DNA from 4 places in the Bradyrhizobium sp. LA6.8 genome. Region 4 is predicted to be linked to each of the others. Evidence: predicted binding sites of a transcription regulator. Region 4 holds the regulator's gene; each other region holds the start of a gene.
The links. The regulator LexA, encoded in region 4, represses DNA repair genes until DNA is damaged. The targets are predictions, from matches to a motif close to TGTTCNNNNTGTGTTCNG.
Positions count from the first base shown of each region.

Region 1 (7,755 bases), on a different contig from region 4:
ATCTCGTTGGCACCGTCGGCGCTCATGCCGACATTGAGCACGCGCGCGCCGCGGGTGACGATGCTTTCGAGCTCTTCGATGGTGTAAAAATTGAGCCGGACCGGGATGCCGAAGCGGTCGCGCAAGGGATTGGTGAGGAGGCCGGCGCGCGTGGTAGCGCCGACGAGCGTGAATTTCGACAGCTCGATCTTCACCGAGCGTGCCGCCGGGCCCTCGCCGATGATCAGGTCGAGCTGAAAGTCCTCCATCGCGGGATAGAGCACCTCTTCCACCGCCGGGCTCAGGCGATGGATCTCGTCGATGAAGAGCACGTCGCGCTCTTCGAGATTGGTGAGGAGCGCGGCGAGATCGCCGGCCTTGGCGATCACGGGCCCCGAGGTGGCGCGAAAGCCGACGCCGAGCTCCTTGGCGACGATCTGCGCCAGCGTGGTCTTGCCGAGGCCGGGGGGGCCTACGAACAGCACGTGATCGAGCGCCTCGCCACGCTTGCGCGCCGCCTCGATAAAGATCGAGAGGTTCTTGCGCGCCTGCTGCTGGCCGACGAAGTCGGACAGCGATTGCGGACGCAGCGCGGTGTCGCCGACGTCATCGGAGCGGCGCTCGGGCGTGACGATGCGTGGGGGAGTGGTCATGCGGGCAGGATAACACGATGCAGCGGTTTCGCGAGCCACCAGCACAGGCTGGCCGGAATGACGGCGACGACGGCGAGCATCGCCGAAAGCTTCAGCGCCTCGGGCGCGGAACGGACACTCGGCACGATCACCGCCGAGGTTTCGGAGGGCACGACGAACATGCCAACCATGACGAAGCCGGCCGCGCCCACGGCCGCGGCGAGCCACGCCATCCAGATCATGTTGAGATCGGCGTAGACCGCCGCCAGCGCAAATATCAGGCCGGCGACGACTGCAGGAAGGAACGAGGCGAGAATCGTGACGATGGCCAACAGCACGACCGCGATCGAAACCAGGGCACGCAGTGCTTCCAGTTCGAGGAACACGAGAAACATCTGCAGCACCGCGGCGCCGAGCGCAGTTACCGTCACAGCAACCAACGCGGCGGTCGTCAGCGGCCCGACAATGGAGAAAATCACGACGATACCGGCCACGCGCGAAAGGCGACGAAACAGGGCGGCGACGGGATTGGAGTGGGCCGCGCTCACTTCGACAGCTCCTTCAAGCCGAGCCGGATGAGTTGCGCGGTCTCGGCGCTCTCGCCCGCGCTGCGCGATGCGGATGCAATAGCGGCAGCCGCCTGCGGCTGGCCGTAGCCGAGATTGACCAGCGCAGAGATCGCATCTGCCACCGGGCGCGGCGCGCGCTGGTCGTCGACGGCGCCGGCGAGATGCACGACGGCGGGATCGACATTGGCGAAAGCAGGCGCCTTGTCCTTCAGCTCGGTAACGATGCGCTCGGCAACCTTGGGGCCGACGCCCGGCGTGCGTGCTACCGCGGCCTTATCGCGCAGCGCAATCGCGTTGGCGAGGTCGGAAGGCGCGAGCGTGCCGAGCACGGCGAGCGCGACTTTTGCACCGACGCCCTGCACGGTCTGGAGCAGGCGAAACCATTCGCGCTCCTGATCGGTGCGGAAACCGAACAGCTTTATTTGATCCTCGCGAACATAAGTCTCGATCGAAAGCACGGCGGCCTCGCCGGGCGAAGGCAGATGCTGCAGCGTGCGGGCCGAGCAATGCACCTGATAGCCGACGCCGCCGACATCGAGGAGCACATAATCCTCGCCGTAGGAATCGATCAGGCCCTTGAGCTTGCCGATCATATCCCCACCACCTTCAGCCTGAGCGCCGTGCTTTGGCGATGATGGGCGTGGGTAATGGCGATGGCGAGCGCGTCGGCGGCGTCCGCTGACGGCGGCTCGGCTTTCGGCAGCAGAATCTTCAGCATCATCGCGATCTGGTGCTTGTCGGCGTGGCCGGCGCCGACCACCGTCTTCTTGACCTGGTTCGGCGCGTATTCGGCGACAGTAATGCCGAACATCGCGGGCGCCAGCATGGCGACGCCGCGGGCATGGCCGAGCTTCAGCGTCGCGACGCCGTCCTTGTTCACAAAGGTCTGCTCGACCGCGGCTTCCATCGGTTTGTGACCGGACAGGACGGCGGCAAGTCCCTCATGGATCGCGAGCAGCCGGCTCGCCAGCGGCAAATCGTCCGGCGGTTCCACCGAGCCGCAGGCGACGTAGATCAAACGATTGCCCTCGGCCTCGATCACGCCCCAGCCGGTGCGGCGCAGGCCGGGGTCGATGCCGATGATGCGAACGGGGCCGCGAATCGGGAGCGCAGTCATGGGCCAGTGATAGCGGCTGGCTGCGGTGGGGGAAACAGAAACAGAACGGAAGTAACAGGGGAAGTGGGGTGTCGCGATTGGGTGCCCGCGATGACGACCACAAGACACGCGGTCATACCCCGCGAAAGCGGGGTATCCAGTACGCCGCGGCTTCTCCGTTTCCCTCAGACGTCTCTGGAATACTGGGTCGCCCGGTCAAGCCGGGCGACGACAGCGGAATCTGGGGCTGGTGGCGACCTCAGCCGCCAATCTTCGCCATCAGCGCGTCCGACACCTCGAAATTGGCGTAGACGTGCTGGACGTCGTCGTGCTCGTTGAGCAGGTCCATCAGCTTCAAAAGCTTCTCGCCGGTCTCGTCGTCGACCGCGACCGTATTCTGCGGCTTCCAGATCAGGGCGGCCTTGCGCGGCTCGCCGAACTTGGCTTCCAGCGCCTTGGCGACGTCGCGATAGCCTTCGGTCGAGGCGTAGATCTCGTGTCCGCCTTCGCTCGATACCACGTCGTCGGCGCCGGCCTCGATCGCGGCATCCAGCACCGCGTCGTCGGAGGCGACGCTGCGGTCGTATTCGATGATGCCGGTGCGGTCGAACATGAAGGAGACCGAGCCGGTTTCGCCGAGATTGCCACCCGACTTGGTGAAGAAGGAGCGGATGTCGGAGGCGGCGCGGTTGCGGTTGTCGGTCAGCGCCTCGACGATGACGGCGACGCCGCCGGGGCCGTAACCCTCGTAGCGGATCTCGTCATAGTTCTCGCCCTCATTGCCGAGCGCCTTCTTGACGGCGCGCTCGATATTGTCCTTCGGCATGTTCTCCTGGCGCGCCGCGATGATGGCGGCACGCAGGCGCGGGTTCATGTTGGGGTCGGGGGTGCCCAGCTTGGCCGCGACGGTGATTTCCCGCGCCAGCTTGCCGAACAGCTTCGACTTCTGGGCATCCTGCCGCCCCTTGCGGTGCATGATGTTCTTGAATTGGGAATGTCCGGCCATGCGTGTCTCGTCAGGAATCGTGCGCCAAAGGTGAGCGTGGGAAGCGCGGCCTTATAGGCCGCCAACCCACCGGAATGAAAGAGGCTCTACGACTTTAAGGTAATACCGTAGTGTCCCGTGCCTAGGAGTCAGGCACCGTTAACCCTGATTTCATTCCGGCCTGCGAAAATAGCAACCGCCCGTTCCCCGACAAGAGTGACCTGATGGCGTTCGCATTATTTCGGAAGCGTCTGCCCGACTTGTCCGCGCCCGTGGCACCCCCACAGGCCGCGCCGTCGCCAGTCGATCCCGCGGCGCCCGCCCTGTCGGCCGAGGGCGATTCCGCCAGGGAAATCCTGGAACTGCTGGAACTCGAGCTCGGCGCCATGATCCGCCAGCTCGAACGGGCCGCCAACTCGGTCGCCGGCGGCGCGGAGGCGACCGCGGCAACGCTCGCGGATATTCGCGAGCGCACCGACGCCCTCACCGGCCGCACCAATGCAGCGCAATCGACCGCCTCCACCTTTGCCCATGCCGCCGACAAGTTCACCCAGTCCGCGCAAGGCATCGGCGCACAGGTGCGTGAGGCCGGCAAGCTCGCCGACGAAGCCAGCGCCGCGGCGCAGGAAGCCCGCGCCAATGTCGACCGCCTGCGTGAATCCTCCGCCGCCATCGGCAATGTCGTCAATCTGATCGCGCAGATCGCGCGGCAGACGACGCTGCTCGCGCTCAACTCGACCATCGAGGCCGCGCGTGCGGGTGCGGCCGGCAAGGGCTTTGCGGTCGTCGCCACCGAAGTGAAGGCGCTCGCGGTGCAGACCCAGGGCGCGACGGAGGAGATCACCAGGAAGATCGACGCGCTCCAGCGCGACGCCGCCGGCTCGGCCGACGCCGTGCACCGCATCGCGCAGGCGATCGAGGCGATCCGCCCGGTGTTCGACACCGTCAACGGCGCGGTCGCCGAGCAGAATGCCACCACCAGCGAGGTCTCCGGCAACGCGGCAAGCGCGTCGCAGTTCATCATCTCGGTCGGTGAGAGCGCGGCCGAGATCGATGCCGCAACCAAGGCCGCCGAGACCCACGGCGAGAACGTCGCCAGCGCCGGCAAGGCCGTCACCACCTTCGCACGGAAGCTGAAATCGCGCTGTGCGGTGCTGCTGCGCCAGAGCGAGCACGACGACCGCCGCAAGACCGAACGGCTGCCCTGCCATCTCAGATTCGAAACCGCGCGGGGCGTGTTGCAGGTCTACGAGATCGCGATGGACGGCGTGCTGATCGGCGGCGCGGAGGCGGCGAAGCTTGCCACGCAGGCCGTCGTCGACGGCACCCTCGAAGGCGTCGGCGCCTGCCGCCTGCGCGTGATCGAGCAGTCCAAGACCGGTGCCCGCGCGCAATTCGTCAGCCCCAACGCCGATCTCAGCGAGAAGATCGAAGACAGGCTCTGGTCGATCCACGAGGAGAACACCGAGTTCGTCACCCGCGCCATGGAAGCCGGCACGGCGCTGACCCGGATTTTCGAGCAGGCGGTTGCACGCGGCGAGGTCAGGATCGACGACCTCTTCGACACCGATTATGCGGAGATCGCCGGCACCAATCCGCAGCAATACCGCACGAAATATCTGGACTGGGCCGACCGCGCGCTGCCGCCGTTCCAGGAAGCCTTTCTCGCCAAGGAACCGCGCATGGCGTTCTGCGCCATGGTCGACCGCAACGGCTTCCTGCCGGTGCACAACAAGATTTATTCGCATCCGCAGCGGCCGGGCGACGTCGCCTGGAACACCGCCAACAGCCGCAACCGGCGGATCTTCAACGATCCGGCAGGGCTCGCCGCCGCCCGCAACCTGCGCTCGTACCTGGTCCAGAGCTATGCCCGCGACATGGGCAACGGCAACACCGTGATGATGCGCGAGATCGACGTTCCGATCCGCGTCCAGGGCCGGCACTGGGGCGGATTCCGCACGGCTTACAAACTGTAGTGCACGCTCAGGCAAGACGCCGGCCGCGAATCATCCTTTAAGGCTGGAATTGGAATGGGAATGCCGCGGAGGGCCGGCGAACGGCTCTGACTGGAGGACTCTCAAAACATGTCCGTCGCACAACTGGCAGTCCTGGACACCGGCTCCAACCGGACACTTGCCGAACGTCTGATCGACCAGCTCGCCGACCGCATCGGCGGCCTCGGCGTCGAGCTCGCCGACATCGCCGGCAACGTCCAGGAAGTCGCAAACCGCGTCGCGAACCAGTCCGAACGGTTCCATCATCTCCAGGAGACGGCCGAGACGATGGTCTCGGCCAATCACGATATCGCCAACGCCTCACAAGCGGTGCAATCGACCGCATCGGCGGCGGTCGGCGAGATCGCGCAGTCGCGCGGCGCGGTCGACACCGCGGTCAGCCACATCTCCGAGCTCGTCGCGGCCGTGGAGCGGATCGAGGCGCGCTTGAGCGCCGTCGGCTCGGCGCTGGCGCAGGTGGCAAAAGTGTCCGGCTCGATCGAGGCGATCGCCAAGCAGACCAATTTGCTCGCGCTCAACGCCACCATCGAAGCGGCCCGCGCCGGCAATGCCGGCCGCGGTTTTGCGGTGGTGGCAAGCGAGGTCAAGAATCTCGCGGAGGCTACCCGTGCGGCCACGCATCAGATCTCCGACACCGTGCGCGATCTCGACGGCCAGATCGAAGGCCTGATCGGCGAGAGCAGCGACGCCTCGCAACGCGCCAAGACTGCCGGCGAAGGCGCCCAGCAGATCTCCGGCATCATCTCGCGGGTCCAGCAGGGTTTTGCCTCGGTGGAAGCGGAGATCGACAGCGTCACGCGCGCCGCGACCTCCAATCTCGGCCATTGCGACACGGTCATCAGCGAACTCAACGAGCTCGCCAAGGGCGTCGACCTGTCCTCGCGCGATCTCAAGAACGCCGATCAGCGCGTGACAAAACTGCTCGACACCTCCGAAGCGCTGATCGCAATGATCGCCGACAGCGGCGTGGAGACATCGGATGCGCCGCTGATCCGCGTCGTCGTCGAGACCGCAAAGCGGATCTCGGACGAGTTCGAGGCCGCAATCGACCGCAGCGAGATCACGCTCGACCAGCTCATGGACGAGAACTACCGGGAAATCCCCGGCACCGATCCCAAGCAATACAAGACCAGCTACGTCGACTTCACCGACCGCGTGCTGCCCGCCATCCAGGACCCGATCCAGAAGTCAGATCCCCGCATCGTGTTCTGCGTCGCCTGGGCCAAGGGCGGCTATCTGCCGACCCACAACCCGAACTACCGCCTCCCGCAGGGCAAGGATCCCGTCTGGAACAACGCCAATTGCCGCAACCGCCGCCTGTTCAGCGACCGCGCGGTGAAGAAGGTCGCGGCCAACACAAAACCGTTCCTGCTCCAGACCTATCGCCGCGACATGGGCGGCGGACAGTTCGTGCTGATGAAGGACCTGTCCTCGCCGATCGTGATCCGCGGCAAGCACTGGGGCGCCTTCCGGATGGGTTTTCGGCAGAGCTGACGACCGCCGCGACGGCCGCGCCCACGACCCTGAATCAAAAATCTGGAAAACAACCCCATGCACAGTAGCCGGGGCATGGGGAATCAATGGCTTACGCAAGCGGGCCAGGACGCAGTTTGACTCGTCGGGCAAAACAGGGGCATAATACTATTATTCCGAAATTTCCACTCTCCCCTTCCCTTCTCCCCTTGTGGGAGAAGGTGGCGCGAAGCGCCGGATGAGGGGTCTCTATCGGCGGGCAAAGCTGCTTCGGAATGAGAGGATCATGCGCGGAGACAGACCCCTCACCCGAGTGAGTCTGCGTCTACTGGCGTCGCTGCCCTCTCCCACAAGGGGAGAGGGCACAACAATGAGCCGTTGCGATTGATCACGTGCCCTGCGCGCGCCGTCGTCCGACTTTCCCAATCGCACGAATTTCGTCATCGCATGAATTTCCGCATTCGCACGATCATCTGCGGCGATCAACGATGCGTGCGACGAAAATGCGTCAAAACATGACGATTATCATATCAATTAGCCCAATTCCGCTGCACCGATCGCCGCACAAATTCGTGAACGTCATGGCCTGACGCGTCGGCAGCGCAAATATGCATCGCCGGAAATTCTGGCGCTTCATCGTTTCGCATCAGTATGATTATTGTCGCGCACGAATTCGCCGACTAGATCGCCGCAAGCGATCAAGCGAGCAAGGGGATGCTTATGGCAACAACTCTCACCATCAACGGCGAAACCAAATCGTTCGACGCGCCGCCGGAAATGCCGCTGCTGTGGGTGCTGCGCGATATCCTCGGCATGACCGGCACCAAGTTCGGCTGCGGCATCGCGCAATGCGGTGCCTGCACGGTGCATGTCGACGGCAAGGCCGTGCGCTCCTGCGTCCTGCCGGTCAGCGCGGTTGCGAACCGCGCCATCACCACCATCGAACATGTCGGCAATACGCCCGCAGGCGCGAAGGTGCAGAAAGCCTGGCTCGATCTCGAGGTGG
Region 1 is NZ_JBEPQQ010000002.1:1,014,852-1,022,606, reverse strand. It holds gene ruvB (Holliday junction branch migration DNA helicase RuvB) at 1-632, opposite strand, end outside; gene ABIA90_RS11880 (hypothetical protein) at 629-1,159, opposite strand; gene ruvA (Holliday junction branch migration protein RuvA) at 1,156-1,773, opposite strand; gene ruvC (crossover junction endodeoxyribonuclease RuvC) at 1,770-2,297, opposite strand; gene ABIA90_RS11865 (YebC/PmpR family DNA-binding transcriptional regulator) at 2,536-3,282, opposite strand; gene ABIA90_RS11860 (methyl-accepting chemotaxis protein) at 3,486-5,237, shown strand; gene ABIA90_RS11855 (methyl-accepting chemotaxis protein) at 5,346-6,770, shown strand; gene ABIA90_RS11850 ((2Fe-2S)-binding protein) at 7,470-7,755, shown strand, end outside.
Region 1: the regulator LexA is predicted to act here: its motif matches at 2,328-2,345, upstream of ruvC (crossover junction endodeoxyribonuclease RuvC).

Region 2 (7,755 bases), on a different contig from region 4:
CGGCACGCCGCGCGCCGATGGAAAGGGCTCGATCTCATTCCTGATCACGGGCGACGAGGAAGACGTCTCCATCAACGGCACCATCAAGTTGCTGAAATGGGCCGCGGAGCGCGGCGAAAAGTTCGACCATTGCGTGCTTGGCGAGCCCTCCAACGTCGAGACGCTCGGCGACACCATCAAGGTCGGCCGCCGCGGCTCGCAGTCCGGCACGCTCTATGTCGACGGCGTGCAGGGCCATGTCGCCTATCCGCACCGTGCATCCAATCCGGTGCCTGATATCTCACGGTTGATCGTGGCGATCAGTGACGAGCCGCTCGACCATGGCAGCGCGCAGTTCCAGGCCTCCAATCTCGAATTCACCTCGGTGGACGTCGGCAACAAGGCCAACAACGTCATCCCCGGCGAGGCGCGCGCAAAATTCAACATCCGCTACAACGACAACCACACCCAGGCATCCTTGCGCGAGCTGGTCGAAGCGCGCCTGACGAAAGCCTGCGGCAACCGCATCAAGGCTCGCATCGTCTGGGAGCCCTCGAACTCGAATGTGTTCGTGACCAAGCCCGGCCCGTTCACCGATCTTGCGGTGTCGGCGATCGAAGAGGTGACGGGCCGCAAGCCGGAGCTGTCGACCTCAGGCGGCACCTCGGATGCGCGCTTCATCTCGAGCTATTGCCCGGTGATCGAGTTCGGCCTGGTCGGCCAGACCATGCACCAGGTCGACGAGCGCGTGCCGGTGGTGGATCTGGAGAGATTGACGCAGGTGTATCGGGGGATTTTGACGCGGTATTTTGGGTAGGGCGTTAATCGCCGCCCAACCCACCGCCGTCATGCCCGGGCTTGTCCCGGGCATCCACGTTCTTTGGCGCTCCTGACAAGAAAGATCGTGGATGGCCGGGACGAGCCCGGCCATGACGATGTGGCGAGAGCCCGGGCCCGTCTCATTGAACAATCGTCTCGTACAGATCCTTCCATTCGGGATTATCCCTGAGGATCAACCTGACCTTCCACGTCCGCGACCAATGCTTGATGTTGTGCTCGCGCTGGATAGCGGTTTGGATATCCTCATAGCGCTCGAAATAGACCAGCAGCTTGACGCCGTACTTCTTGGTGAAGCCGGGAACGAGTCCGTTTCGATGCTCATAGATGCGGCGAATAATGTCGCTCGTCACACCGACATACAAAATGCCGTTTGGCGCGCTCGCCAGGATGTAGACCCATCCACCATGCATGGTTGCATGTTGGCGCACGTGGATGGCCGGGACAAGCCCGGCCATGACGTCTGTGGCGGCAGCGGGCGCTAATAATCCACCTTCATCAGATACAGCCCGTCAGGCGGCGCGACGATGCCGCACGCCGCGCGGTTGCGGGCTGCGAGCGCTGCGGTGAGATCGTCCGCGGTCCAGCGGCCCTCGCCGACCCAGACCAGCGATCCCACCATCGAGCGCACCTGGCTGTGCAGGAAGGAGCGCGCCGAGGTGAGAATCGTGATCTCGCGGCCGTCGCGGTGCACGTCGAGCTGGTCGAGCGTCTTCTCCGGCGACTTGGCCTGGCACTCGGTGTCGCGAAACGTCGTGAAGTCGTGCTTGCCAAGCAGGCGTTGTGCCGCCGCATGCATCGCATCGGCATCGAGCCGGCGCGGCACGCGCCAGGCGTGACCGATATCAAGCGTGAGATTGGCGCGGGTGTTGACGACGCGGTAGCGGTAGTGCCGCTTCACGGCCGAGAAGCGTGCCTCGAAGGCGTCAGGGACGATCTCGGCCTCCAACACCGCGATCGGATGCGGGCGCAGATGCGCATTCAACCCGTCGCGAAAACGGCCCGGCGGAAACTGCTTCTCGATGTCGACATGCGCGACCTGGCCGCGCGCATGTACGCCGGCGTCGGTGCGGCCCGCGCCATGCACCCGCAGATCCGCGCCGGTCATCGCCTTCACCGCCGCCTCTAACGCGCCCTGCACGGAAGGCAGCGTGTCCTGCACCTGCCAGCCGAAGAACGGCGCGCCGTCATATTCGATGGTGAGCTTGTAGCGGGGCATCAGGCCAGCCGCATCGGCGGCTTCACCGGCACGCCGCGCAAAAAGTCCGTGGCCTGCATCCGCGCCTTGCCCTCGCGCTGGAGCTCGAGGATGCGGATCGCGCCCTCGCCGCAGGCAATCGTGAGCTGGTCGTCGAGCACCTCGCCGGGTGCACCGGAGCCCTTCGCCAGCTCGCAGCGCAGAATTTTCACGCGCGCATTCTCGAGCTCGGCCCAGGCGCCGGGAAACGGCGACAGGCCGTGGATGTGGCGCAGCACGGCGCGCGCAGGCCTGGTCCAGTCGATCCGCGCTTCGGCCTTGTCGATCTTGGCGGCGTAGGTGACGCCATCCTCGCTCTGCTTCTTGAGCTGGAGCCCGCCGCGGGCGAGCGCGGCCATCGCGCGCACCATCAGATCGGCGCCGAGCCGGGAGAGACGGTCATGCAGATCGACCGCGGTCATGTTGTCCGTGATCGCAAGACGCTCGGCCATGGCGACGTCGCCGGTGTCGAGGCCGACATCCATCTTCATCACCATCACGCCGCTCTCGGCATCGCCTTCCATGATCGCGCGGTTGATCGGCGCGGCGCCGCGCCAGCGCGGCAGCAGCGAGGCGTGCAGATTGTAACAGCCGAGCTTCGGCGCATCGAGGATCGCCTGCGGCAGGATCATGCCGTAGGCGACGACGACGGCGGCATCCGCATCAAAGGCACGAAACTCGTCGAGCGCTTCGGGCGTCTTCAGCGACTTCGGCGTCAGCACGGGCACGCCGAGCTTTCGCGCGGCTTCCTCGACCGGAGTCGGCTGCAATTGCAGGCCGCGCCGTCCGCCGGGCTTGGGCGCGCGGGTATAGACCGCCGCGATCTCGTGGCCGTGCGAGACCAGCTCGAGCAGCGTCGGCACGGAGAAATCGGGCGTACCCATGAAGATCAGGCGGAGAGACATATGACGAGACAATCCTCGGGAACGAGCAAGTTACTCGTCATGGCCGGGCTTGTCCCGGCCATCCACGTTCTCGCTGCTCGCGGCGGCAAAGAACGTGGATGCCCGGCACAAGGCCGGGCATGACGGCGGAGGACGTGGCTACTCCGCGCGCTTGGCGGCTTTCTCGAACTTCTTGATCACGCGGTCGCGCTTGAGCTTTGAGAGATAGTCGACGAACAGCACGCCGTTGAGATGGTCGATCTCGTGCTGGATGCAGGTGGCGTAGAGGCCTTCGGCGTCCTCCTCGTGCACCTTGCCGTCGAGGTCGGTGAAGCGCACGCGCACCTTCGCAGGCCTTTCGACCTCCTCGTAATATTCGGGGATCGAGAGGCAGCCTTCCTCGTAGACCGACAGATCCTCGGAGAAGGCGATGATTTCAGGGTTGATGAAGACACGCGGCTCCGGCTTTGTCTCGCCGTCCGGGTCAGGCTTGGCGAGGTCCATGGTGATCAGCCGCAAGGGCTGCGCGATCTGGATCGCCGCGAGCCCGATGCCGGGCGCGTCGTACATGGTCTCGAACATGTCGTCGGCAAGCTTGCGGATCTCCGTCGTGACCTTCTCGATCGGCTTGGAGACCAGACGCAGCTGCTTGTCGGGCAGGATGATGATTTCTCTGAGGGCCATGGCCGCGATTTAAGCCGCATGCCGGATGCGGTCAATGCGGCGAGGAACTCCGTTAACCCTCCGCTAACCATAAAACTTCAGGTTTCGTTAACCATAAAAATTAGGGGGCCATTAACCATAAGCGTTCGCTATTCGTTCGCGGAGGGTGTCGAATCGGCTACAAGGGCCGCCATGAACGAGATCATTTTCCTGGCTGGCGACTGGCCGGTCCGCACCATCGATGCGCTGATCGGCTTCGGCGCCCTCGTCGTCATCCTGCTGGTGGTGATCGCGGTCGTGATCGCGCGATCCGGGCGGCGCGGCGCGGAACTCGCCATGGCCAATGCCATCCGCGCGGACGAGCTCGAGGAGCGCCTCAGCCAGGTGCTGCACGCCCAGAGCGAAGCTGCCGGCCGAGCCGACGCCATGACCCAGGCGCTGGCCGGCCGCCAGGCCGACATGGCGCGCGCGGTCAACGAGCGGCTGGATTCGGTGACCCATCGGGTCGGCCAGTCCATGGAACACTCGACGCGCAACACCATGGAGAGCCTGCGCGCCCTGCACGAGCGGCTCGGCATCATCGACAACGCGCACAAGAACCTGACCGACCTCACCACGCAGGTGACAACCCTGCGCGACGTGCTCGCCAACAAGCAGTCGCGCGGCGCCTTCGGCCAGGCGCGGATGGAGGCGATCGTCCAGGACGGGCTTCCAAAAGGCGCCTACGAGTTCCAGTTCACGCTCTCGACGGGAAAGCGGCCGGATTGCGTGGTGTTCCTGCCCGACCAGCGGCCGCTCTGCATCGACGCAAAGTTTCCGCTGGAGGCGATGACCGCGCTGCACGATGCGCGCACCGACGAGGAGAAGCGCATCGCCACGCAGCGGCTGCGCGGCGACGTGATGAAGCATGTCAGCGACATCGCCGACAAATATCTCGTCGCTGGCGAGACCCAGGAGATGGCGCTGATGTTCGTGCCGTCGGAATCGGTCTATGCCGAGATCCATGACGGTTTCGACGACGTGATCCAGAAGGCCTATCGCGCCCGCGTCGTGTTGGTGTCGCCGTCGCTGCTGATGCTCGCGATCCAGGTGATGCAGCAGATCATGAAGGATGCGCGCATGCGCGACGCCGCCGACCAGATCCGCACCGAGGTGATCAAGCTCGGCGACGATTTGGGCCGCCTGCGCGACCGCGTGCTGAAATTGCAGAAGCATTTTGCCGACGCAAACGAGGACGTGCGGCAGGTGCTGATCTCCGCCGACAAGATCGAGAAACGCGCGGGGAGAATCGAGGAGCTCGATTTCAGCAAGACCGACGCGCCGGAGGGTCCGCATCTGGTGGCAACCGGTGCCGCGGAGCTGTTCCCGAGGAAGCTCCAGGCGGGGGAGTGAGTTGTTCACCTCTCCCCGCTTGCGGGGAGAGGTCGGATCGCCCTTGCGATCCGGGTGAGGGGGTACAGGTCTCTCGTCGATCTCGCACGCGGAGAGAGGCCCCTCACCCCGCCCTCTCCCCGTAAGAACGGGGAGAGGGAGACGAGGCAGCGCACCCAGAATCTGCTAACACCTCCCCATGACCGCACCCGACGCGACCTCCCCTGCCAGCCCCGACACGGCCCCCACCTCCTGGCGCGACGGCCTGGCCGTGTACCTGCAACCGCGGGTGCTGATCGTGCTGTTCCTCGGCTTCTCGTCCGGGCTGCCGCTGGCGCTGTCGGGCTCGACGCTCCTGGTGTGGATGCGCGAGGCCGGGGTCGATCTCAAGACCATCGGGCTGTTTGCGCTGGTCGGCACGCCCTACACGCTGAAATTCCTGTGGGCGCCGCTGGTGGATGCGCTGCATGTGCCGCTGTTCACCCGCGCGTTCGGACGGCGGCGCGGCTGGCTGCTGTTCTCGCAACTATTGCTGATCATCGCGATCCTGCTGCTGGCGCTGACCGATCCCGCGCGCTCGCCGTTCTACGTCGCGCTCGGCGCGCTGCTGGTCGCGACCACGTCCTCGACGCAGGACATCGTGGTCGACGCCTTCCGCGTCGAGAGCCTGCCGGAAAGCGAGCAGGCCGCCGGAATGGCTTCCTATGTCGCAGCCTATCGCATCGGCATGCTGGTCTCGACCGCGGGCGCGCTGTTCATCGTGTCCGGCTTCGAGGGCACCGGCATTCCGCGCGCGTCAGCCTGGATGTGGGGCTACGTGGTGATGGCGGCGATGGTGCTGATCGGCACGATCACCGCGCTGGCCGCGACCGAGCCCGAGCAATCGGCGCGGGCGGAAGCTGCGACACAAACCGAGACGGCGTTCGCGCGCGTGCTGCACGCGGCGATCGGGGCCTTCTCGGAATTCCTGTCGCGCAAGGACGCGCTCGCCGCGCTCGCCTTCGTCGTGCTGTTCAAGTTCACCGATGCCTTCTCCGGCACGATGACCGCGCCGTTCGTGATCGACCTCGGATTTTCCCGCAACGATTATGCGGCGATCGTGAAGGGCGTCGGCCTCGCGGCAACGCTGATCGGCGGCTTTGCCGGCGGCTTCCTCGCGCGGCGCTATTCGCTGGCGACCAGCCTGTGGATCGGCGGCGTGGTGCAGGCGCTCGCCAATCTCTCCTTCTCCTGGCTGGCCTTCGTCGGCACCAGCCAATGGGCGCTGGCCTTTGCCATCACCTGCGAGAACTTTACCAGCGCCATCGGCACCGTGATCTTCGTCGCCTATCTCTCCGCGCTGTGCCAGAATCCGCTGCACACGGCGACGCAATACGCGCTGCTCACCGCGCTTGCGGCGGTCGGACGAACATATCTGTCAGCGAGTGCGGGCTATGTCGCGGAGACGACCGGCTGGCCGCTGTTCTTCGTGATCTGCGTGCTGGTGGCGATCCCGAGCCTGGTGCTGCTGGCCTGGCTGCAGAAGCGCGGGCATTTCGAGACGCTGGGGCCGGTAAGGGTGTAAACTCGGCACGCGCTACGCCCGCGATGCCGTAGGGTGGGCAAAGCGAAGCGTGCCCACCACCTGAATCGTCGCCGGGAGAATGGTGGGCACGGCGCTTTGCGCCTTTGCCCACCCTACGGTAGCTCGGCTGGAGCCGCGCCCCCTACTGCTTCTTGATCAAGCTCCACTTCGTGATCACGGCTTCGCTCATCTGGCCGGGATCGCTGGCGCAGGCGACTTCGTCGACCTTGACCGAGATCGCCTTGCCGACGAACGATTTCAGCTGCGTGGCCTGCGCGTCGCTGGAAGTGACGAGCTGGAACGTCTCAGGGCCGGTCTCGAGATTGCACAGCCCGTTCGGCGCCGGCAGTCGACGCGGCTCGGAGGTGATCTGGTACATCGCAATCCGCTTGCCGGCGTTCTTGATGTCGCGCACCTTCATTGCGTTCAATTCGCCCGAGAGCACCTCGCCGGCACTGATTGGCTTGCCGGGCTTCGGCGGCGGCGGCGCCCCGTCGTCCTGCTGCGCGGAGATGGCCGGGGTCGCCAGCATTATCATCGTCGCGACCAAAGCCGATCGAGTGGCGAAAAGTTTCGTCATGTCGTCCGTTCCGTAAGTCTGGATGGCTAGAACAGGGTCCGCTGCCGCATCGCGGCCGATAGCGTACCTTCGTCGAGATAATCAAGCTCGCCACCGACCGGCACACCATGGGCCAGCCGGGTTACTTTTACGTTGGCGTCCTGAAGCAGGTCGGTGATGTAGTGCGCCGTGGTCTGGCCGTCGACCGTCGCGTTCAGCGCCAGGATGATTTCGTGCACCTCGGCAGCATGCGCGCGCCCGACCAGCGCGTCGATGGTGAGATCCTGCGGGCCGACCCCGTCGAGCGGCGACAAGGTCGCCCCCAGCACGTGATAGCGCCCCTGGGTCGCATTGGCCCGTTCCAGCGCCCAGAGATCGGCGACATCGGCGACCACGACGATGATGGCGGGATCGCGCTTCGGATCGGTGCAGACCGTGCAGGGATTTTGCGTGTCGATGTTGCCGCAGGTCTTGCAGACCTGGACCTTGTCGAGCGCGACCTGCAGGGCTGAGGACAGCGGCATCATCAGCGCTTCGCGCTTCTTGATCAGATGCAGCGCCGCACGCCGGGCCGAGCGCGGACCGAGGCCCGGCAGCCGTGCGAGGAGCTGGACCAGCCGCTCGATTTCGGGACCTGCAACCGAACCCATCTTATTGGCCG
Region 2 is NZ_JBEPQQ010000011.1:32,845-40,599, reverse strand. It holds gene dapE (succinyl-diaminopimelate desuccinylase) at 1-796, shown strand, start outside; gene ABIA90_RS37865 (GIY-YIG nuclease family protein) at 939-1,274, opposite strand; gene truA (tRNA pseudouridine(38-40) synthase TruA) at 1,298-2,035, opposite strand; gene fmt (methionyl-tRNA formyltransferase) at 2,035-2,958, opposite strand; gene def (peptide deformylase) at 3,097-3,621, opposite strand; gene ABIA90_RS37845 (DNA recombination protein RmuC) at 3,793-4,992, shown strand; gene ABIA90_RS37840 (AmpG family muropeptide MFS transporter) at 5,171-6,535, shown strand; gene ABIA90_RS37835 (hypothetical protein) at 6,678-7,115, opposite strand; gene recR (recombination mediator RecR) at 7,142-7,744, opposite strand; gene ABIA90_RS37825 (YbaB/EbfC family nucleoid-associated protein) at 7,746-7,755, opposite strand, start outside.
Region 2: the regulator LexA is predicted to act here: its motif matches at 3,744-3,761, upstream of ABIA90_RS37845 (DNA recombination protein RmuC).

Region 3 (7,755 bases), on a different contig from region 4:
CGCCGGCCATTCGGCCTGCATGGCCGCGGCGAGATGGTGCTGGGCAGGCGCGGCCAGCACCGCACATTCGGGGATATGGGTATCCTCAGGCAAATGCACGACGACGCGCTTTCCGCCGATCCGCGCGGCGATGCGGTCGATCAGCGCGGCGAGCTCGTCATTGTCGTGGACATGGGCGTCGAGATCGCGCTGCTCCTGCACCACGATCTCGGTGCGGCTCGCCGACAGCCGCACCATGTCGAAACCAAAGCCGGGATCCAGCGGATCGGCGAGCGCATCGAGACGTTCGCGAAACAGCCGGTCGATGACTTTGCTTTGCGTCACCGGCCGCCCGGTCTCGACCATGATCGCGCGCACCACGCCGTCGGTGCGAAAGAAGGCGGCTTCCAGGCGCCGCGCACCTTTGCCCTGTTTCTCCATCGACGCGATCAGCGTATCGGCCAGCCGCGACAGCGTCATCGCGATCATGGTGTCGGTGGCGATCGGTTCGGCAAAGCGCTTCTCCACGATGTAATCCGGCAGCGGTTTGCGCGGATTGATCGGGGCATCGCCATGCCCCTGCGCATGCGCGAGCAGCGTCGAGAACCGCGCGCCGAACCGCGCCGTGATCTCATGCGGCTCGCGCGAGGCGACATCGCCGATGGTTTTCAGGCCGGCGCGGCGCAGACCAGTGGTGATGGCCTCGCCCGCACCGAGCGCGGACACCGGCAGCCGGCTGATCGCCGCCGCCTCCCCGCCATCGGCGACGATGGTGCCGGAGGCCTGCCGCGTCAGCGTGCGCGCGCAGACCGAGGTGCCGGCGATCGCCGCGCTGACGGCAAAACCCTGACGGGCGAGCGCGCGGACGAAGGTCTGCAACAACGCAGCCTCGCCGCCGAACAGATGCGCGCAGCCGGTGATGTCCAGAAACAGCCCGTGCGGCGGATCGAGCGCCACCAGCGGCGTGAAGCGGTCGCACCAGTCGGCGACGTCGCTGAGCGTCTTCGCATCGGCCACGACATCGGCGTCGAACACTTTCAAGTCCGGACACATCGCCCGTGCATTGGCCAGGGGCTGGCCGATGTGCAAGCCGAGGCGCTCGGCGGCTTCATTGAGCGCATGGATCACCAGCGCATTGTTGTCCTTGATGACAACGATGCTCGGATCATTGGCCTTACCCAGCGCGCCGAAGAACCGCTGAATCCGATCGATGGGCAGGCGCGGCAGCCACAGGCTGAGGATACGCCGACGGTTCACTGAACTGGCACTCATCACATTTCCATTCCATGATCCACCGGCCGCACGGGCCATGACGATTGCGCAAGAGCTCCGCATCGAAGCGCGGCGAGCCCCAGGCACTCCATGCCGGGCCCGGCGGCGAATGCGCCGCGCGCAGCATCCATCGCGTCTCCGCGGTCGAGGGCAGCGGCTGCGCGGCCATCCGCAACATCAGGCCGGTGACACCGGAGCCTTGCGCGGCCAGTGTCAGCTTGCGGCTCGCCACGAGATCGAACTGCCGCGTCTCACCCCAGAGCTCGAGCACGACGGCGCCGAGCGCGTCGCAGGCGAGCGCATCGGCCGAGGTCCGCAACGCGCTCTCGACATCGGCGGCGCGCACCATCACCACGCGGCGCGGATCGAGACCGATCTCGGCAAGCCCGCTCATCGACAGCGCGCCGGTCTCGAGTTCCGAAAAATCCTGCCGCACCCACAGCAGCGGCCGGCGCCGCGAGACACGCCCCGCAAGCCCCATGACAAAACCCGTCGCAGCGGTTCCCTGCCGGCCCTCGCAAAACACCTCGTGGATCACCGCGCGCGCGAGCCCGCCCTTCAGCGCGCTGTCGACCTCGCCGTGGCCGAGCGCGACGCGATCGTGCTGATGCACGACCTCCGCCGTCTCGATGCGCTCGATCTGGCCGCGCAAGGTCGCAAGCGCGTTCATCCGTGCGCCGCTCATATACGCCGCTCCTTCAGAGGTGATTGCCGAGGTTCTCAAAAATAAGAACCTGCGGCTGGCTCATTTGTTCATGATATGTTCTAATATAAAGCTAACAGCGGCCGGGGAGTCAATCGAATTGGTGCTCATCCGGATTCGTAAGCTGAATCAAAGGGATTCCACGATGGACGTACAACGCAAGCTGGAGATTCTGGCTGATGCCGCCAAATACGACGCGTCGTGCGCCTCCAGCGGTACCGAGAAGCGGGATTCCAGCGATGGCAAGGGCATGGGCTCGACCGCGCCGGGCATGGGCATCTGCCATTCCTACGCGCCGGACGGACGCTGCATCTCGCTGCTCAAAGTGCTCCTGACCAACGCCTGCAATTACGACTGCCTTTATTGCGTCAACCGCGCCTCCTCCAACGTGCCGCGTGCCCGCTTCACCATCGACGAGGTGGTCAAGCTCACGCTCGACTTCTACCGGCGCAATTACATCGAGGGCCTGTTTCTCTCCTCCGGCATCATCCGCAGCCCCGACTACACCATGGAGCAGGTGGTCAGCGTCGCGCGCAAACTGCGCGAGGAGCATCACTTTCGCGGCTACATCCATCTCAAGACCATTCCCGAGGCCGACGACGCGCTGATCGCGGAAGCCGGCAAATATGCCGATCGCCTCTCCATCAACATCGAGATGCCTGAGGAGACGAGCCTGCAGCAATACGCGCCGGAGAAGGACGTCCGCGCGATCCGCCGCACCATGGGCCGGCTGCGGCTGAAGCTCGACGAGGCCGAGGAAAACCGCAGCACAAAGACGAAGGCCAGGCCGCAGCGCTTCGCACCCGCCGGACAGAGCACACAGATGATCGTCGGCGCCGACACGGCCTCTGATCACACCATTCTCCACACCAGCGCCAATCTCTACGGCTCCTACAGGCTGCGGCGCGTCTATTACTCCGCCTTCAGCCCGATCCCCGATGCCAGCCGCGCTTTGCCTCTGGTACAGCCGCCGCTGCTGCGCGAGCACCGGCTTTACCAGGCCGACTGGCTGATGCGGTTCTACGGTTTCGACGTTGCGGAGATCGTTGATGACAGCGCGATGCTGCCGCTCGACATCGATCCGAAGCTCGCCTGGGCGCTGCGCCATCGCGACCGCTTCCCGCTCGACGTCAACCGTGCCAGCCGCGAGGAGTTGCTGCGCGTGCCGGGCTTCGGCACCAAGGCGGTCGAACGCATCATCGCGACGCGGCGCACCACCACGATCCGCCTCTCCGATCTCGCGCGGCTGCACGTGCCCCGCAACAAGGCGCTGCCTTTCATCGTCCTCAGCGATCACCGCCCCGCGCCGCATCGCCTCGACGAGGCGCGGCTGATCGAACGGTTCAAGCCGAAGGCAACACAATTGGGGTTTGGCTTCTGATGCAGTACATCACCCTCGACAATCAAACCGATTTCGACGGCTGGCGCAAAGCCGCACGCAGCCTCGTGCTTCATCATGTGCCGCCAACCGATGTCACCTGGACCGTGCAAGGCGGCGAAGCCGAGCTGTTCGCACCGCCCGCGCCGTCTCCGATACTTGAGGTGAACGACGGCACCTTCAATGTCTCGGCAAAATTCGTCGATCTCGCCAAGGCCGCGATCCTGCATCGCGACGGCGAGCGCTTTGCGATCCTCTATCGCCTGCTCTGGCGCTTGAAGGACAATCACGATCTCATCGAGGTCGCGACCGATCCCGATGTCGCGCAAGTCACGGCGATGGCACGAGCGGTTCATCGCGACGAGCACAAGATGCATGCCTTCGTGCGATTCCGCGAGTTCGGCCGCGAACGCGCGGCGCATTACGTCGCCTGGTTCGAGCCGGAGCATTACATCGTCGAGCTCGCCGCACCGTTCTTCGCCAAGCGCTTCGCCGACATGCCCTGGTCGATCCTGACACCCGATCTGTGTGCGCATTGGGATGGCCACGCGCTCTCGTTCACGTCGGGCGTGAGCAAGAACGAAGCACCCGGCGAAGACCGGCTCGAGGAAACCTGGCGGCGCTACTACGCCAGCATCTTCAATCCGGCGCGGCTGAAGGTGAAGGCAATGCAGACGGAGATGCCGAAGAAATATTGGAGGAACCTGCCCGAGGCGTCGATCATTAAGCCCTTGATCGAGGATGCCGAGCGCATGACCGGCGCCATGATCGCCAATGCTGCAACCGATCCGCACAAGCCCCAGAAGCGGCCGGAGGCTCCGATGCCACGCAAGCTGGCTGCCGACGATCTCGAAGCGCTCCGCGAGGAGGCCGCGCATTGCCGCGCCTGCCCGCTCTACAAGGACGCGACGCAGACCGTGTTCGGCGAGGGCCCGAGAGATGCGACCATCATGCTGGTCGGCGAGCAGCCCGGCGACAAGGAAGACCTCGCCGGCCACCCCTTCGTCGGCCCGGCCGGCCAGATGCTCGACCGTGCGCTTCAGGAAGCCGGCGTCGACCGCAACAAGGTCTACGTCACCAACGCGGTCAAGCACTTCAAATTCGTGCCGCGCGGAAAGATCCGTCTGCACCAGAAGCCGGCGACGCCGGAGATCCGGGCGTGCCGGCAATGGTACGAGCGGGAAGTTTCGGTAATCCAGCCCGAGCTCATTGTGGCAATGGGCGCCACCGCCGCGCAGAGCGTGTTCGGCAAGATCACCCCGATCGGCAAGACCCGTGGCCGGCTCATAGACCTGCCCGACGGGCGCAAGGCGCTGGTGACAGTGCACCCGTCCTATCTGCTGCGACTGCCCGATCCGGAAGCCAAAGTGCTGGAATATCAGCGCTTTGTCGAAGACCTGAAGATTGCCGCCGGTTTGCAGAAGAAAGCCGCACGCGCCGCCTAAATACTGGCAAATACTGGAGGGAAAGCGACTTTACGACGCAGCTGTCATCCAGCCTTCAAATCCATCGCGGACAATAGCCCTTCAAATTAGTTAAGGGGGCGTCCAAAAATGACAGATGTTGCATTCGACCGTGCGGTAGGCGATCCGACGCCTGTCCAGCCGGCTTCCAGGCCAAATCTCGACAAGGGTTTTAACCCGCTAACGATGATCCTGTTCTTCGGCATCCTTGCCGCAGGCCTGCTGTTCGTTGCCTACAGCATCTATGTCGACGTCAACGCGACCGGCACGAAGGTGACGACCTTCCTGCCCTACATCCTCTTGTTCGTCGCGCTGCTGATCGCGCTCGGCTTCGAATTCGTCAACGGCTTCCACGACACCGCCAACGCGGTGGCGACCGTGATCTACACCCATTCGCTGCCGGCTGAATTCGCGGTGATGTGGTCGGGCTTCTTCAACTTCCTCGGCGTGCTGCTGTCCTCCGGCGCGGTCGCCTTCGGCATCGTCTCGCTGCTGCCGGTCGAGCTGATCCTCCAGGTCGGCTCCAGCGCCGGCTTCGCCATGGTGTTCGCACTCTTGATCGCCGCGATCATCTGGAACCTCGGTACCTGGTATTTCGGCCTGCCCGCCTCCTCCTCGCACACGCTGATCGGCTCGATCATCGGCGTCGGCATCGCCAATGCCGTCATGCGCGGCCGCGACGGCACCTCGGGCGTCGACTGGAGCAAGGCCACCGAGATCGGCTACGCGCTCCTGCTGTCGCCGCTGTTCGGTTTCATCTGCGCCGCCGTGCTGCTGCTGCTGCTCAAGTTCATCGTGCGCAACCCTGCGCTCTATGCCGCGCCCGAAGGCAACAAGGCGCCGCCGCTCTGGATCCGCGGCCTGCTGATCGCAACCTGCACCGGCGTCAGCTTCGCCCACGGCTCGAACGACGGCCAGAAGGGCATGGGCCTGATCATGCTGATCCTGATCGGCACCGTGCCGACCGCTTACGCGCTCAACCGCGCGCTGCCGGAGAGCCAGGTCGCCCAGTTCCAGAAGGTCTCGGAGGCAGCCTCCAAGGTGATCGCGGCCAAGGGCGCCGGTCACTCGATCATCGGCGATCCCCGTCCTGCGGTGACGCAGTACATCACCTCGCACCACATCAGCGAAGGCACCTACCCCTCGCTGTCGGTGCTGGTGAAGGATGTCGGCGACCAGGTCGCGAAGTACGGCTCGCTCAACAAGGTACCGGCGGAAGTGGTCGGCAACACCCGTAACGACATGTACCTGACCTCGGAAGCGATCCGCTTCCTGATGAAGGACAAGGAAAACGACCTCAACAAGGAAGAGGTCGCGACCTTGAACGCCTACAAGGGCGGCCTCGATAGCGCCACCAAGTTCATCCCGACCTGGGTGAAGGTCGCCGTCGCCATCGCGCTCGGCCTCGGCACCATGGTCGGCTGGAAGCGCATCGTCGTCACCGTCGGTGAGAAGATCGGCAAGACCCATCTCACCTACGCACAGGGCGCCTCCGCCGAGCTGGTCGCCGCCGCCACGATCGGCGCCGCCGACGTGTTCGGTCTGCCGGTCTCGACCACCCACGTGCTGTCGTCCGGCGTCGCCGGCACCATGGCCGCGAACGGCTCGGGCCTGCAGATGGCGACCATCCGCAACCTGCTGATGGCCTGGGTGCTGACGCTGCCCTGCGCGATCGCGCTGTCGGCCACGCTCTACGTGATCTTCTCGCGGATCTTCTGAAGATCACGCGCCTCAAAGACAAAGGGCCCGTGCGATGCACGGGCCCTTTTCGTTTGTGCTTCGGGGGTCGGCGTTAAGACGCCGCGAGCGATTCCTCGACCAGCTTGACCCAATAGGACGTGCCGAACACGATCGCCTCGTCGTTGAAATTGTAGGCGGGGTGATGCAGGCCGGCGCTGTCGCCGTTGCCGCAGAAGATGAACGCGCCGGGCCGCGCTTCCAGCATGTAGGCGAAATCCTCGCCACCCATCAGCGGCGGCATCTCGTGCACATTGGCCTCGCCGGCAACGTTCCTGGCGATGCGCCGCGCCACCTCGGTCTCCGCGGCGTGGTTGTTCACGACAGGGTAGTTGCGCTTGTAGTGCAGGTCGATCTTGGCGCCGGTGATCTGCGCCACGCCCGCCACCACTTCGTGCACGCGCTTCTCGACCAGCTTGCGCACCTCCGGCGACAACGTGCGGATGGTGCCCCTCAACGTCGCAGTCTGCGGAATGACGTTGCGGGCATTGCCGGCGTGGAATTCGCAGATCGAGATCACGGCCGATTCCAGGGGATCGACGCTGCGGGCGACGATCGACTGCAGCGCGGTGATCACCTGCGCGCCGACCAGCACGGAATCGATGCACTTGTGCGGACGCGCGGCATGGCCGCCGAGGCCCTCGATCATGATGTCGACCTCGTCGGTCGCCGCCATGATCGGGCCCGGCCGGATCGCGAACGAGCCGATCGGAATGCCCGGGCCGTTGTGCATGCCGTAGACCTGCTCGATGCCGAAGCGCTCCATCAGGCCGTCCTTGACCATGGCCGCGCCGCCGGCGCCGCCCTCCTCGGCCGGCTGGAAGATCACCACAGCATCACCGGCGAAGTTACGGGTCTCGGCGAGGTAGCGGGCCGCACCGAGCAGCATCGCGGTGTGGCCGTCATGGCCGCAGGCGTGCATCTTGCCCGGAGTCTTGGAGGCGTAAGGCAGGTTGGTCTGCTCGTCGACGGGCAGCGCGTCCATGTCGGCGCGCATGCCGATCACCTTGAGCCCGTCGCCGGCCGGCTTGCTGCCCTTGATCACGCCGACCACGCCGGTCTGCCCGAGGCCGGTCACGACCTCGTCGCAGCCGAACTCGCGCAGCCGGTCCGCAACGAATGCTGCGGTGCGGTGAACGTCGTACAGCAGCTCCGGATGCTGGTGGATGTCCCGGCGCCAGGCCTGAATATCGGGTTGGAGGTCGGCGACGCGGTTCACGATG
Region 3 is NZ_JBEPQQ010000001.1:65,056-72,810, reverse strand. It holds gene ABIA90_RS00305 (Y-family DNA polymerase) at 1-1,251, opposite strand, end outside; gene ABIA90_RS00300 (ImuA family protein) at 1,154-1,936, opposite strand; gene ABIA90_RS00295 (putative DNA modification/repair radical SAM protein) at 2,100-3,335, shown strand; gene ABIA90_RS00290 (UdgX family uracil-DNA binding protein) at 3,335-4,777, shown strand; gene ABIA90_RS00285 (inorganic phosphate transporter) at 4,886-6,514, shown strand; gene ABIA90_RS00280 (M20 aminoacylase family protein) at 6,588-7,755, opposite strand, start outside.
Region 3: the regulator LexA is predicted to act here: its motif matches at 2,002-2,019, upstream of ABIA90_RS00295 (putative DNA modification/repair radical SAM protein).

Region 4 (7,755 bases):
GGCGTGTCGTCGATCGGCGAGACGACCTTGACCAGGCCGTCCTCCATCGTGACCTCGATGCCGAGCCCGCCGAACTCGCCGGAGGTGGTCTCCTGCATCTCGGTCCAGGCCTTGTCGTTCATGTAGCGTGAATGTGGGTCGAGCGAGGTCACCATGCCGGTGATCGCACCCTCAATCAGCTTGGAATTGTCGGGCTTCTCGACATAGCTCGCCTTCACCCGCTCGAACACTTCGCCGAACAGATTGAGCCGGGAATAGGCATCATCCGCGCTCGCTGCCGCCCGTGCCGCCCATACTCCACCGTGCGGGCTGGCGACCAGAAGGGTTAGACACGCTCCCGTGAGTGCGCCCAGGGGGAACAGCAGGTTTTTCCGCATGGATAGACTGGCCTTCTTGCTTGGAGCTTTGCTTTGGGCTTGTGAGGCGCCATGCAAATGGCGATCCAGCCCGCTGTTCACAATACCATTCTGGTTTCTTCAAGGCCGGGACGCCACGCTGGCGGGTACATCGTAAAAATCCCTTCGCCCGGGCCTAAACTTTTGGCAACGTTCCGAAACCGTTTCGCGCAACGCGGGAATCGGCCGGCCGGCCCACGCCTCTCAGCTATGCGATTTTAGGATGGTTTTGGAGGGCCGGACACGATAGGCGATGACAATAACGCTTCAAATTCTCGGGAGGACAACAATGAATGACGCGCCCCGCATCCGGCCGGAAAGGAACGTCGAACTCGGCGCCAGCGCCGAGCCATTCCAAAACCTGCACGAATTCATCCGCAAGGCGCGCGCCAACCTCAACCAGAACGCCTGGGACTATATCGTCGGCGCCGCCGAGACCGAGACCACGATGCGCCGCAACCGCATGGCGCTGGACGAGATCGCCTTCCGGCCGCGCGTGCTGCGCGACGTCCGCGAGGTCGACGGCTCGGTCGAGCTGTTCGGGCGCCGGATGCGGCTGCCGGTGGTGCTGGCCCCTGTCGGCGCACTGGAGATCTTCGATCCGGATGGCGCGGCGAGCGTCGCCCGCGCCTGCGGCACCTTCGGCGCGGCGCACATGCTGAGCTCGGTGTCCGAGCCCGGCCTGGAGAAGACCGCCGAGGCCGCCCCTGATGCGCTGCGGCTCTATCAACTCTATGTGCGCGGCGACGACGATTTCGTCGCCGATGTCGTCAGCCGGAGCGAGAAGAACGCCTACGCCGCCTTCTGCCTGACCGTTGATACCGCCCATTACAGCCGTCGCGAACGTGACATTGCCAAGCGCTATGTTCGCGAGAGCCGCCTGCGCGCCACCGGCGGCGATTACCAGAAGGGCCTGGAGTGGCGGACCGTGAAGATGATCAAGGACAAGTTCAAGATCCCGCTCATCCTGAAGGGCATCGCCACCGCCGAGGACGCCCGGATCGCGGTCGATCACGGCGTGGAGTGGATCTACGTCTCCAACCATGGCGGCCGCCAGCTCGATCACGGCCGCGGTGCCATGCATGTGCTGCCCGAGATCGCCGAGGCCGTGAAGGGACGCGCCAAGATCATGGTCGACGGCGGCTTCTGCCGCGGCACCGACATCGTCAAGGCGATCGCGGCGGGCGCGGACATGGTCGGCATCGGCCGGCTGCAATGCTGGGCATTGGCCGCGGCCGGCGAGGCCGGCGTGAGGCGAATGCTGGAGCTGCTCGAGGACGAGGTGCTGCGCTGCCTCGGCCTCTTGGGCGCCACCTCGTTCGCCGAGGTCGACAAGTCCTGCCTGCACCAGGCGACCGCAACGAATGCGCCGAGCGTGTTCAGCGCGTTCCCGCTGTTCGACCACGACCCCTATCGATATTGAGTGAAAGGATGCAATGAGCTCGCTCTCTCCCGGCAGCGCGGACGCGCTCCTGTTCGATCTCGGGCGCGTCGTGCTCGACATCGATTTCTCCAAGGCGATCGCCTGCTGGGCGGGACATGCCGGCTGCAAGCCGGAAGCCATCGTCGCGCGCTATGTGCGGGACAGCGAAGCCTACCGGCTGCACGAGGTCGGCAAGATCAGCGACGAGGCCTATTTTGACTCGCTGCGCGTCTCGCTCGGGATCGGCATCTCGGACGCCCAGTTCCTGGAGGGCTGGAACGCGATCTTCGCCGGCGAGATGCCCGACATCGCCGAGCTGCTGCCACGTGCGGCAAAGCAGTTGCCGCTCTACGCCTTCTCCAACACCAACCGGCCGCATGTGGACCACTTCTCGAAGGAATATGCCGCCCTGCTCGGCCATTTCCGCGAGCTGTATCTGTCGTCCAGCATCGGCCTGCGCAAACCCGATGTGGAGGCCTTCGACCATGTCGTGGCGGCGATCGGCGTGCCCGCGAACCGTATCGTGTTCTTCGACGATCTTGCCGAGAACATCGAAGGAGCGCGGTCGCGCGGCCTGACCACGGTCCACGTGACCTCGCCCCGCGACGTCGGGAACGCCCTCAAGGCGCTCGGAATCTGATCTTTGGCCGGCAAGCCGACGGGCCGCGAATGGAACTATATTGCCCGGGGGCGAGGAACCAAAACCCTTTGTGCATTTTTATACAGAGTTCCCGGAACGATTGCCCCTCTCAGGACTCATGAGTCCGTTGGGAATTCTACATCGGGCTTATCGTCGTGTTGGGCAAAACCTACCTCACCAAGCAGGCCTCTCTGCTGATGAAATTCGCCAGGACCACCTCGGATTCTGAGCTTTCCGCCAAGCTGATCAGCAAGGCCGCCGACCTGAAATCCCAGGCCGACCCGCTGCCTGACAAGGATCAGGGCCCCGCAGCGCCGGACGTCAGTCCGTACAAGCCGCCGGGGAGTTGACCGATGCTGGCCGTGGCTCTCGTCCTTCTCGTCCTCGCCATGGCCATCCTCGTACCGGTCTGTCTCGCTTTCTGGATCATGCCGCGGCGGACTTGATGCTCACCCTTCATCGCAGAGCGGATGACGCAGGATAAATCATCCTGCGCGGCCACTGTTTTGCCTCTGCGCCTGCACTCGGCTAGAACTCTCGCCGCCGATTTGCCCGAACGGGCCCAGCAGGAGTTTTCACCCGTGGCCCTGATGCCGGTTTCCGACGCGCTCGCTGCGGTGCTGGCGGGCGCAGAGCCGCTGCCTGAAGAGATGATCGCGCTCGACGCAGCCTTCCACCGCGTGCTCGCGCGCGACGTCGCCGCGCGGCGCACGCAGCCGCCGCAGGCGATGTCGGCAATGGACGGCTATGCGGTGCGCGCGGTCGATGCGGCGAAGATCGACTCCCAGCTCACCCTGATCGGCGAGGTCGCGGCGGGCCGCCCGTTTGCGGGATCGGTCGGCGCCGGCGAGGCCGTGCGTATCTTCACCGGCGGTGTCGTTCCCGATGGCGCTGATGCGGTCGTGATCCAGGAGGACACGATCGCGGACGGCAAGCGCATCACCATCAAGGAAGCCGCCGTAACGGGGCGGCACATCCGCCCCGCCGGCGTCGACTTCTCGGAAGGCGACGTGCTGCTGCGCAAGGGAGCCCGGCTCACCGAGCGCGACCTCGCGCTCGCCGCCGGCATGAATTACCCGCAATTGCCAGTCCGGCGACGCCCGAAGGTCGCGATCCTCGCGACCGGCGACGAGCTGGTGATGCCGGGTACGACGCCGGGCCACGGCCAGATCGTCTATTCCAACGGCTACGCCCTGCACGCGCTCGCCCGCAGCGAGGGCGCCGATACCATCGACCTCGGCGTTGCCGCCGATACGCTGGAGGCCACCACGGCCGGCATCGGCCGCGCGCGGGAGAGCGGCGCCGACATCCTGATCACGACCGGCGGCGCGTCGGTCGGGGACCACGATCTGGTCCAGCAGGCGCTGAGGGACGAAGGTATCTCGATGGCGTTCTGGAAGATCGCGATGCGGCCGGGCAAGCCGATGATGAACGGGCGGCTCGGCGCGATGCGCGTGATCGGCCTGCCCGGCAATCCCGTGTCATCCTACGTTTGCGGCTTCCTGTTCATGGTGCCGTTGATTCGCGCGCTTTCGGGCCGTTCGATGATTCATCACCGCCGCGAACGCGCGGTGCTCGGCCGCGATGTCGGCGCCAACGACCAGCGCGAGGATTACCTGCGCGCACGCCTCGAGCTCCGCGATGACGGCACGCTCGTCGCCCTTCCGGTCAATCACCAGGATTCCTCGCTGCTTGCGAATCTCGCTGCGGCACAGGCACTTCTCGTGCGCGCGCCATTCGCGCCGAAGGCCGAAGCCGGCACGCCTTGCGAGGTCTTGCGGCTGCCCGTCTGAGCGCTTCGTTCGCGTGCGTTCCGCGAACTTTGTCGCGTTCACGGTAAATTAAGCAGTTGCGGAACATGTATCGAACATATAGTGTCCGTTCATGATTTGTTTCGAGAATGTAGCGGCTTACTGCTGAATTCAGCGTCTCGGAATCGAACGACATCAACCGGGGGATTTTGGTCGAGATGTTAACGCGCAAACAATACGAGCTCCTGCGGTTCATCAGCGAACGGCTGAAGGAAAGCGGCGTGCCGCCCTCCTTCGATGAGATGAAGGACGCGCTCGACCTGCGCTCGAAATCGGGCATCCATCGCCTGATCACTGCGCTCGAGGAGCGCGGCTTCATCCGGCGCCTGCCCAACCGGGCCCGCGCCATCGAGGTGATCAAGCTGCCCGAGCTTCAGGCCGCTGCCGGCAGCCGCCGCGGCTTCACGCCGAGCGTCATCGAAGGCAATCTCGGCAAGGTCCGCACGACTTCGAGCCCGCCGGCGGACGAGGGCGAGCGCCCCGTCGCGGTCCCCGTGATGGGCCGCATCGCGGCCGGTACGCCGATCGAGGCCTTGCAGACCCGCAGCCACACCATCAGCGTACCGCCTGACATGCTCGGCTCGGGCGAACATTACGCGCTCGAAGTGCGCGGCGATTCCATGGTCGAGGCCGGCATTCTCGACGGCGACATGGCGCTGATCCAGCGCAACGAGAGCGCCGATACCGGCGATATCGTGGTGGCGCTGATCGACGACGAGGAGGCGACGCTCAAGCGCTTCCGCCGCCGCGGCGCCTCGATCGCGCTCGAGCCCGCCAATGCGGCCTATGAGGTCCGCATTCTGCCGCCCAACCGGGTGAAGATCCAGGGCAAGCTGATCGGGCTGTACCGGAAGTATTGATACCGGACGTGCCGGTATCGGTTATTTGGCGCCCCGCGCGCTTTCGATCGGCGGCGCCGATCCGAGATTGGAGCGGACGATTGTCCGCTTCCGCTGGATAGTCTTTCTGGTTTCGCGCAGATTATCCGGCCCCTCCTCCAGCGGTAAATCCTCGGCACGCCGCACGAAGCAGCCCTGCTTCGCGGCCTTCAGGTTCGAGGAGAAGTCATGCGCCGGATCGTTCTGAGCACAATTGCTGTGGCGCTGATCGCAGCATCAGCGTCGCAAGCCTTGGCCGTGCAAGCCTTGGCCGCGCAATCGCGGCCCCATGTCCGCAAGGATACCGCCATGAGCGAGCAAGTCCGCAAGGCCCTCGACGCCGTCGACCAACCGTCGCGGCCGGGCTGGCAATATTCCGGCTGGTCGGCGCCTGCGGGGCGCTGACACGCGCCTGCAGAATGCAAAGGGGCGGGCTTTGTTCCTGGTGGATTCGGGAAAGTTAATGTGATTGCGGCCTGCGGCGGCGAGCCGTAGATTTGCCTACAACCCGGCAGAACGTTTGGTATTTCCACTCTGATAGAGGCCTGCGCCTCGATTAAGAGACGTGGGTCGCTATCCCTGCATGAGGAGCACCCGATGTGTGACTACAGCCTGCATGCCGTCGCGTCGCGTCCCGCCGAAGTCGGCGAGACGATCGTCACGACAACCTTCCGCGGCACCTCGACGCGCGGCTTTGCCTCCGCGGCCGATCCGACCGTCGCGGTCTGCCTGCTCCCGGGAACGGAGCTCGCCTTCGCCGACAACGTCCGCTACGACAATCGCTGGATCTGGACGCGCACCGTCAATTCGCGCGTCGGCAAATTCGGCAAGATCGATCCGCACATTCCCGATCGCCATCATGATGCGATCGAATTCCCCGACGGCAAATCCGTGCTGGTGACGCAGCTGGTCGAAGGCCAGCGTGCGACCGTGCTGCAGCTACCGGTGACCCAGCCGCTCGGCGAGCGCGAGCACAAGCCGCAGACCATCACCGACAGCCGGACAACCATCACCCGCCTGCCGATCGGCTGATGCAGCCATTCCCGGCCGGCAGGTCGGGCCAGGATTGAAAATCGCCATCGCCGGCCGAGGCCGGCGAGATGGTGTCGTTTGTGTCCCGCGAAACTCCATCGGGCGGACCAAGCCGTGGCGTCTCCCACCGCACGAAGTTTGCGCTGTCCTGCCTGAATTTTGAACGTCCGTTCCGCAGCCAAATGGCCGATGCTTGGTGCGGCTTGAGACGGCGGGCACGTTCGATGAAGACCTTCATTCGCGTCGTTGAACTCTGGGTGCCTGACCGCACGCGCATGCGGCTGGAATTCGGCGGCGGCCTCTACGGCGAAGGGTTGTCCGCGTTTAGGGACGTGAGCGAGGATCTGCACTTCGGATATGACGAGGGGCTTCCCGGCAAGGCCTGGGCTGGCGGCCACCCCGTGATCCTCACCAGATTCACCGATTCCTATTTCAAGCGGACCGATCAGGCCATCGCCGCCGGGCTGACCTGCGGCGTGGCGGTGCCGGTGTTTTCAGGCGAATTCCTGCAAGCCGTCATGGTGCTGTTCTGCGGCGACGACGAGGCCCATGTCGGCGCGATCGAGCTCTGGCACAACGATGCCGAAACCTCCTACGAGATGGGGCTCGTCGACGGCTATTACGGCACCGCCGACATGTTCGAATTCAACTCCCGCCATACCAGATTTCCGCGCGGCTTCGGCCTGCCCGGCCGCATCTGGAAAGCCGGCCTGCCGCTGATCATCAAGGACCTGCACGATGCCAGGAGTTTTCTGCGCTGGGAGGACGCCGCCAAGGTCGGTATCAATCTCGGCGTCGGCGTTCCCTACCGGACCGGCACCGATCAGACCTGGGTGCTGACATTTCTCTCCGCGCGGGCGACCCCGATTGCGCGACGCTTCGAGATCTGGGTCCCGGACGAGGCCCGTTCGGCGCTGGTCTTCCGCGCCGGCGATTGCAGCGCGCAGACCGACCTCGCCGCGCTCTATGCGACGAAATCCATCGCCAAAGGCGAAGGCAGCATCGGCGGGGCCTGGGCCACCGGCATGCCCGCACTCAACGACGATCTCGCGCGTGACGTCTCGGTCGCGGCCTCGCAGGCCTGCGCCTCTGGACTGAGCCAGATGGTCGTCCTGCCGGTGATCGGCAACGCCAGGCTCGACGCCGTGCTGGCCTGGTATCTGTAACCCGTCCGCTCAATCCTCGGCCTGCAGGTCGGCTTCCGATGGCGTCGCGTCGCGGTTGCGGGGAGCCGCCGCCTGCGGCGCAAGGCTCGCGCTGAAATCCGCCTCGCCGGCCGCCGCCGGCGACCACGGACGGTCTGTCCCCCTCGTCTTCGCCGCCTGAACCGCAAAACCGTCGCCGCTTCGCGTCAGCGCCAGCGCGCCTTGCCTTGCGAGACGCTGACGGTCGACAACCATCGCTGCGCAATCCGGCGGCGCCGGCCGCGCCGTCACCACCAGCGCGGCCCGGCTGCAATCGTCAGCCAGTGAATCGATGCGCAAGGCCAGCGCGACCAGGCGCCCGTCGGCGAGCGGCGTCACGCAGCCGGCTTCGTCGCACGACACCCCGACGGCCAGTGAGGCACTGCCGGGAT
Region 4 is NZ_JBEPQQ010000003.1:566,574-574,328, forward strand. It holds gene ABIA90_RS16320 (S41 family peptidase) at 1-377, opposite strand, end outside; gene ABIA90_RS16325 (alpha-hydroxy acid oxidase) at 685-1,818, shown strand; gene ABIA90_RS16330 (HAD family hydrolase) at 1,832-2,458, shown strand; gene ABIA90_RS16335 (hypothetical protein) at 2,614-2,808, shown strand; gene ABIA90_RS16340 (molybdopterin molybdotransferase MoeA) at 3,040-4,251, shown strand; gene lexA (transcriptional repressor LexA) at 4,428-5,129, shown strand; gene ABIA90_RS16350 (hypothetical protein) at 5,337-5,552, shown strand; gene ABIA90_RS16355 (hypothetical protein) at 5,745-6,179, shown strand; gene ABIA90_RS16360 (GAF domain-containing protein) at 6,404-7,345, shown strand; gene ABIA90_RS16365 (ComEC/Rec2 family competence protein) at 7,355-7,755, opposite strand, start outside.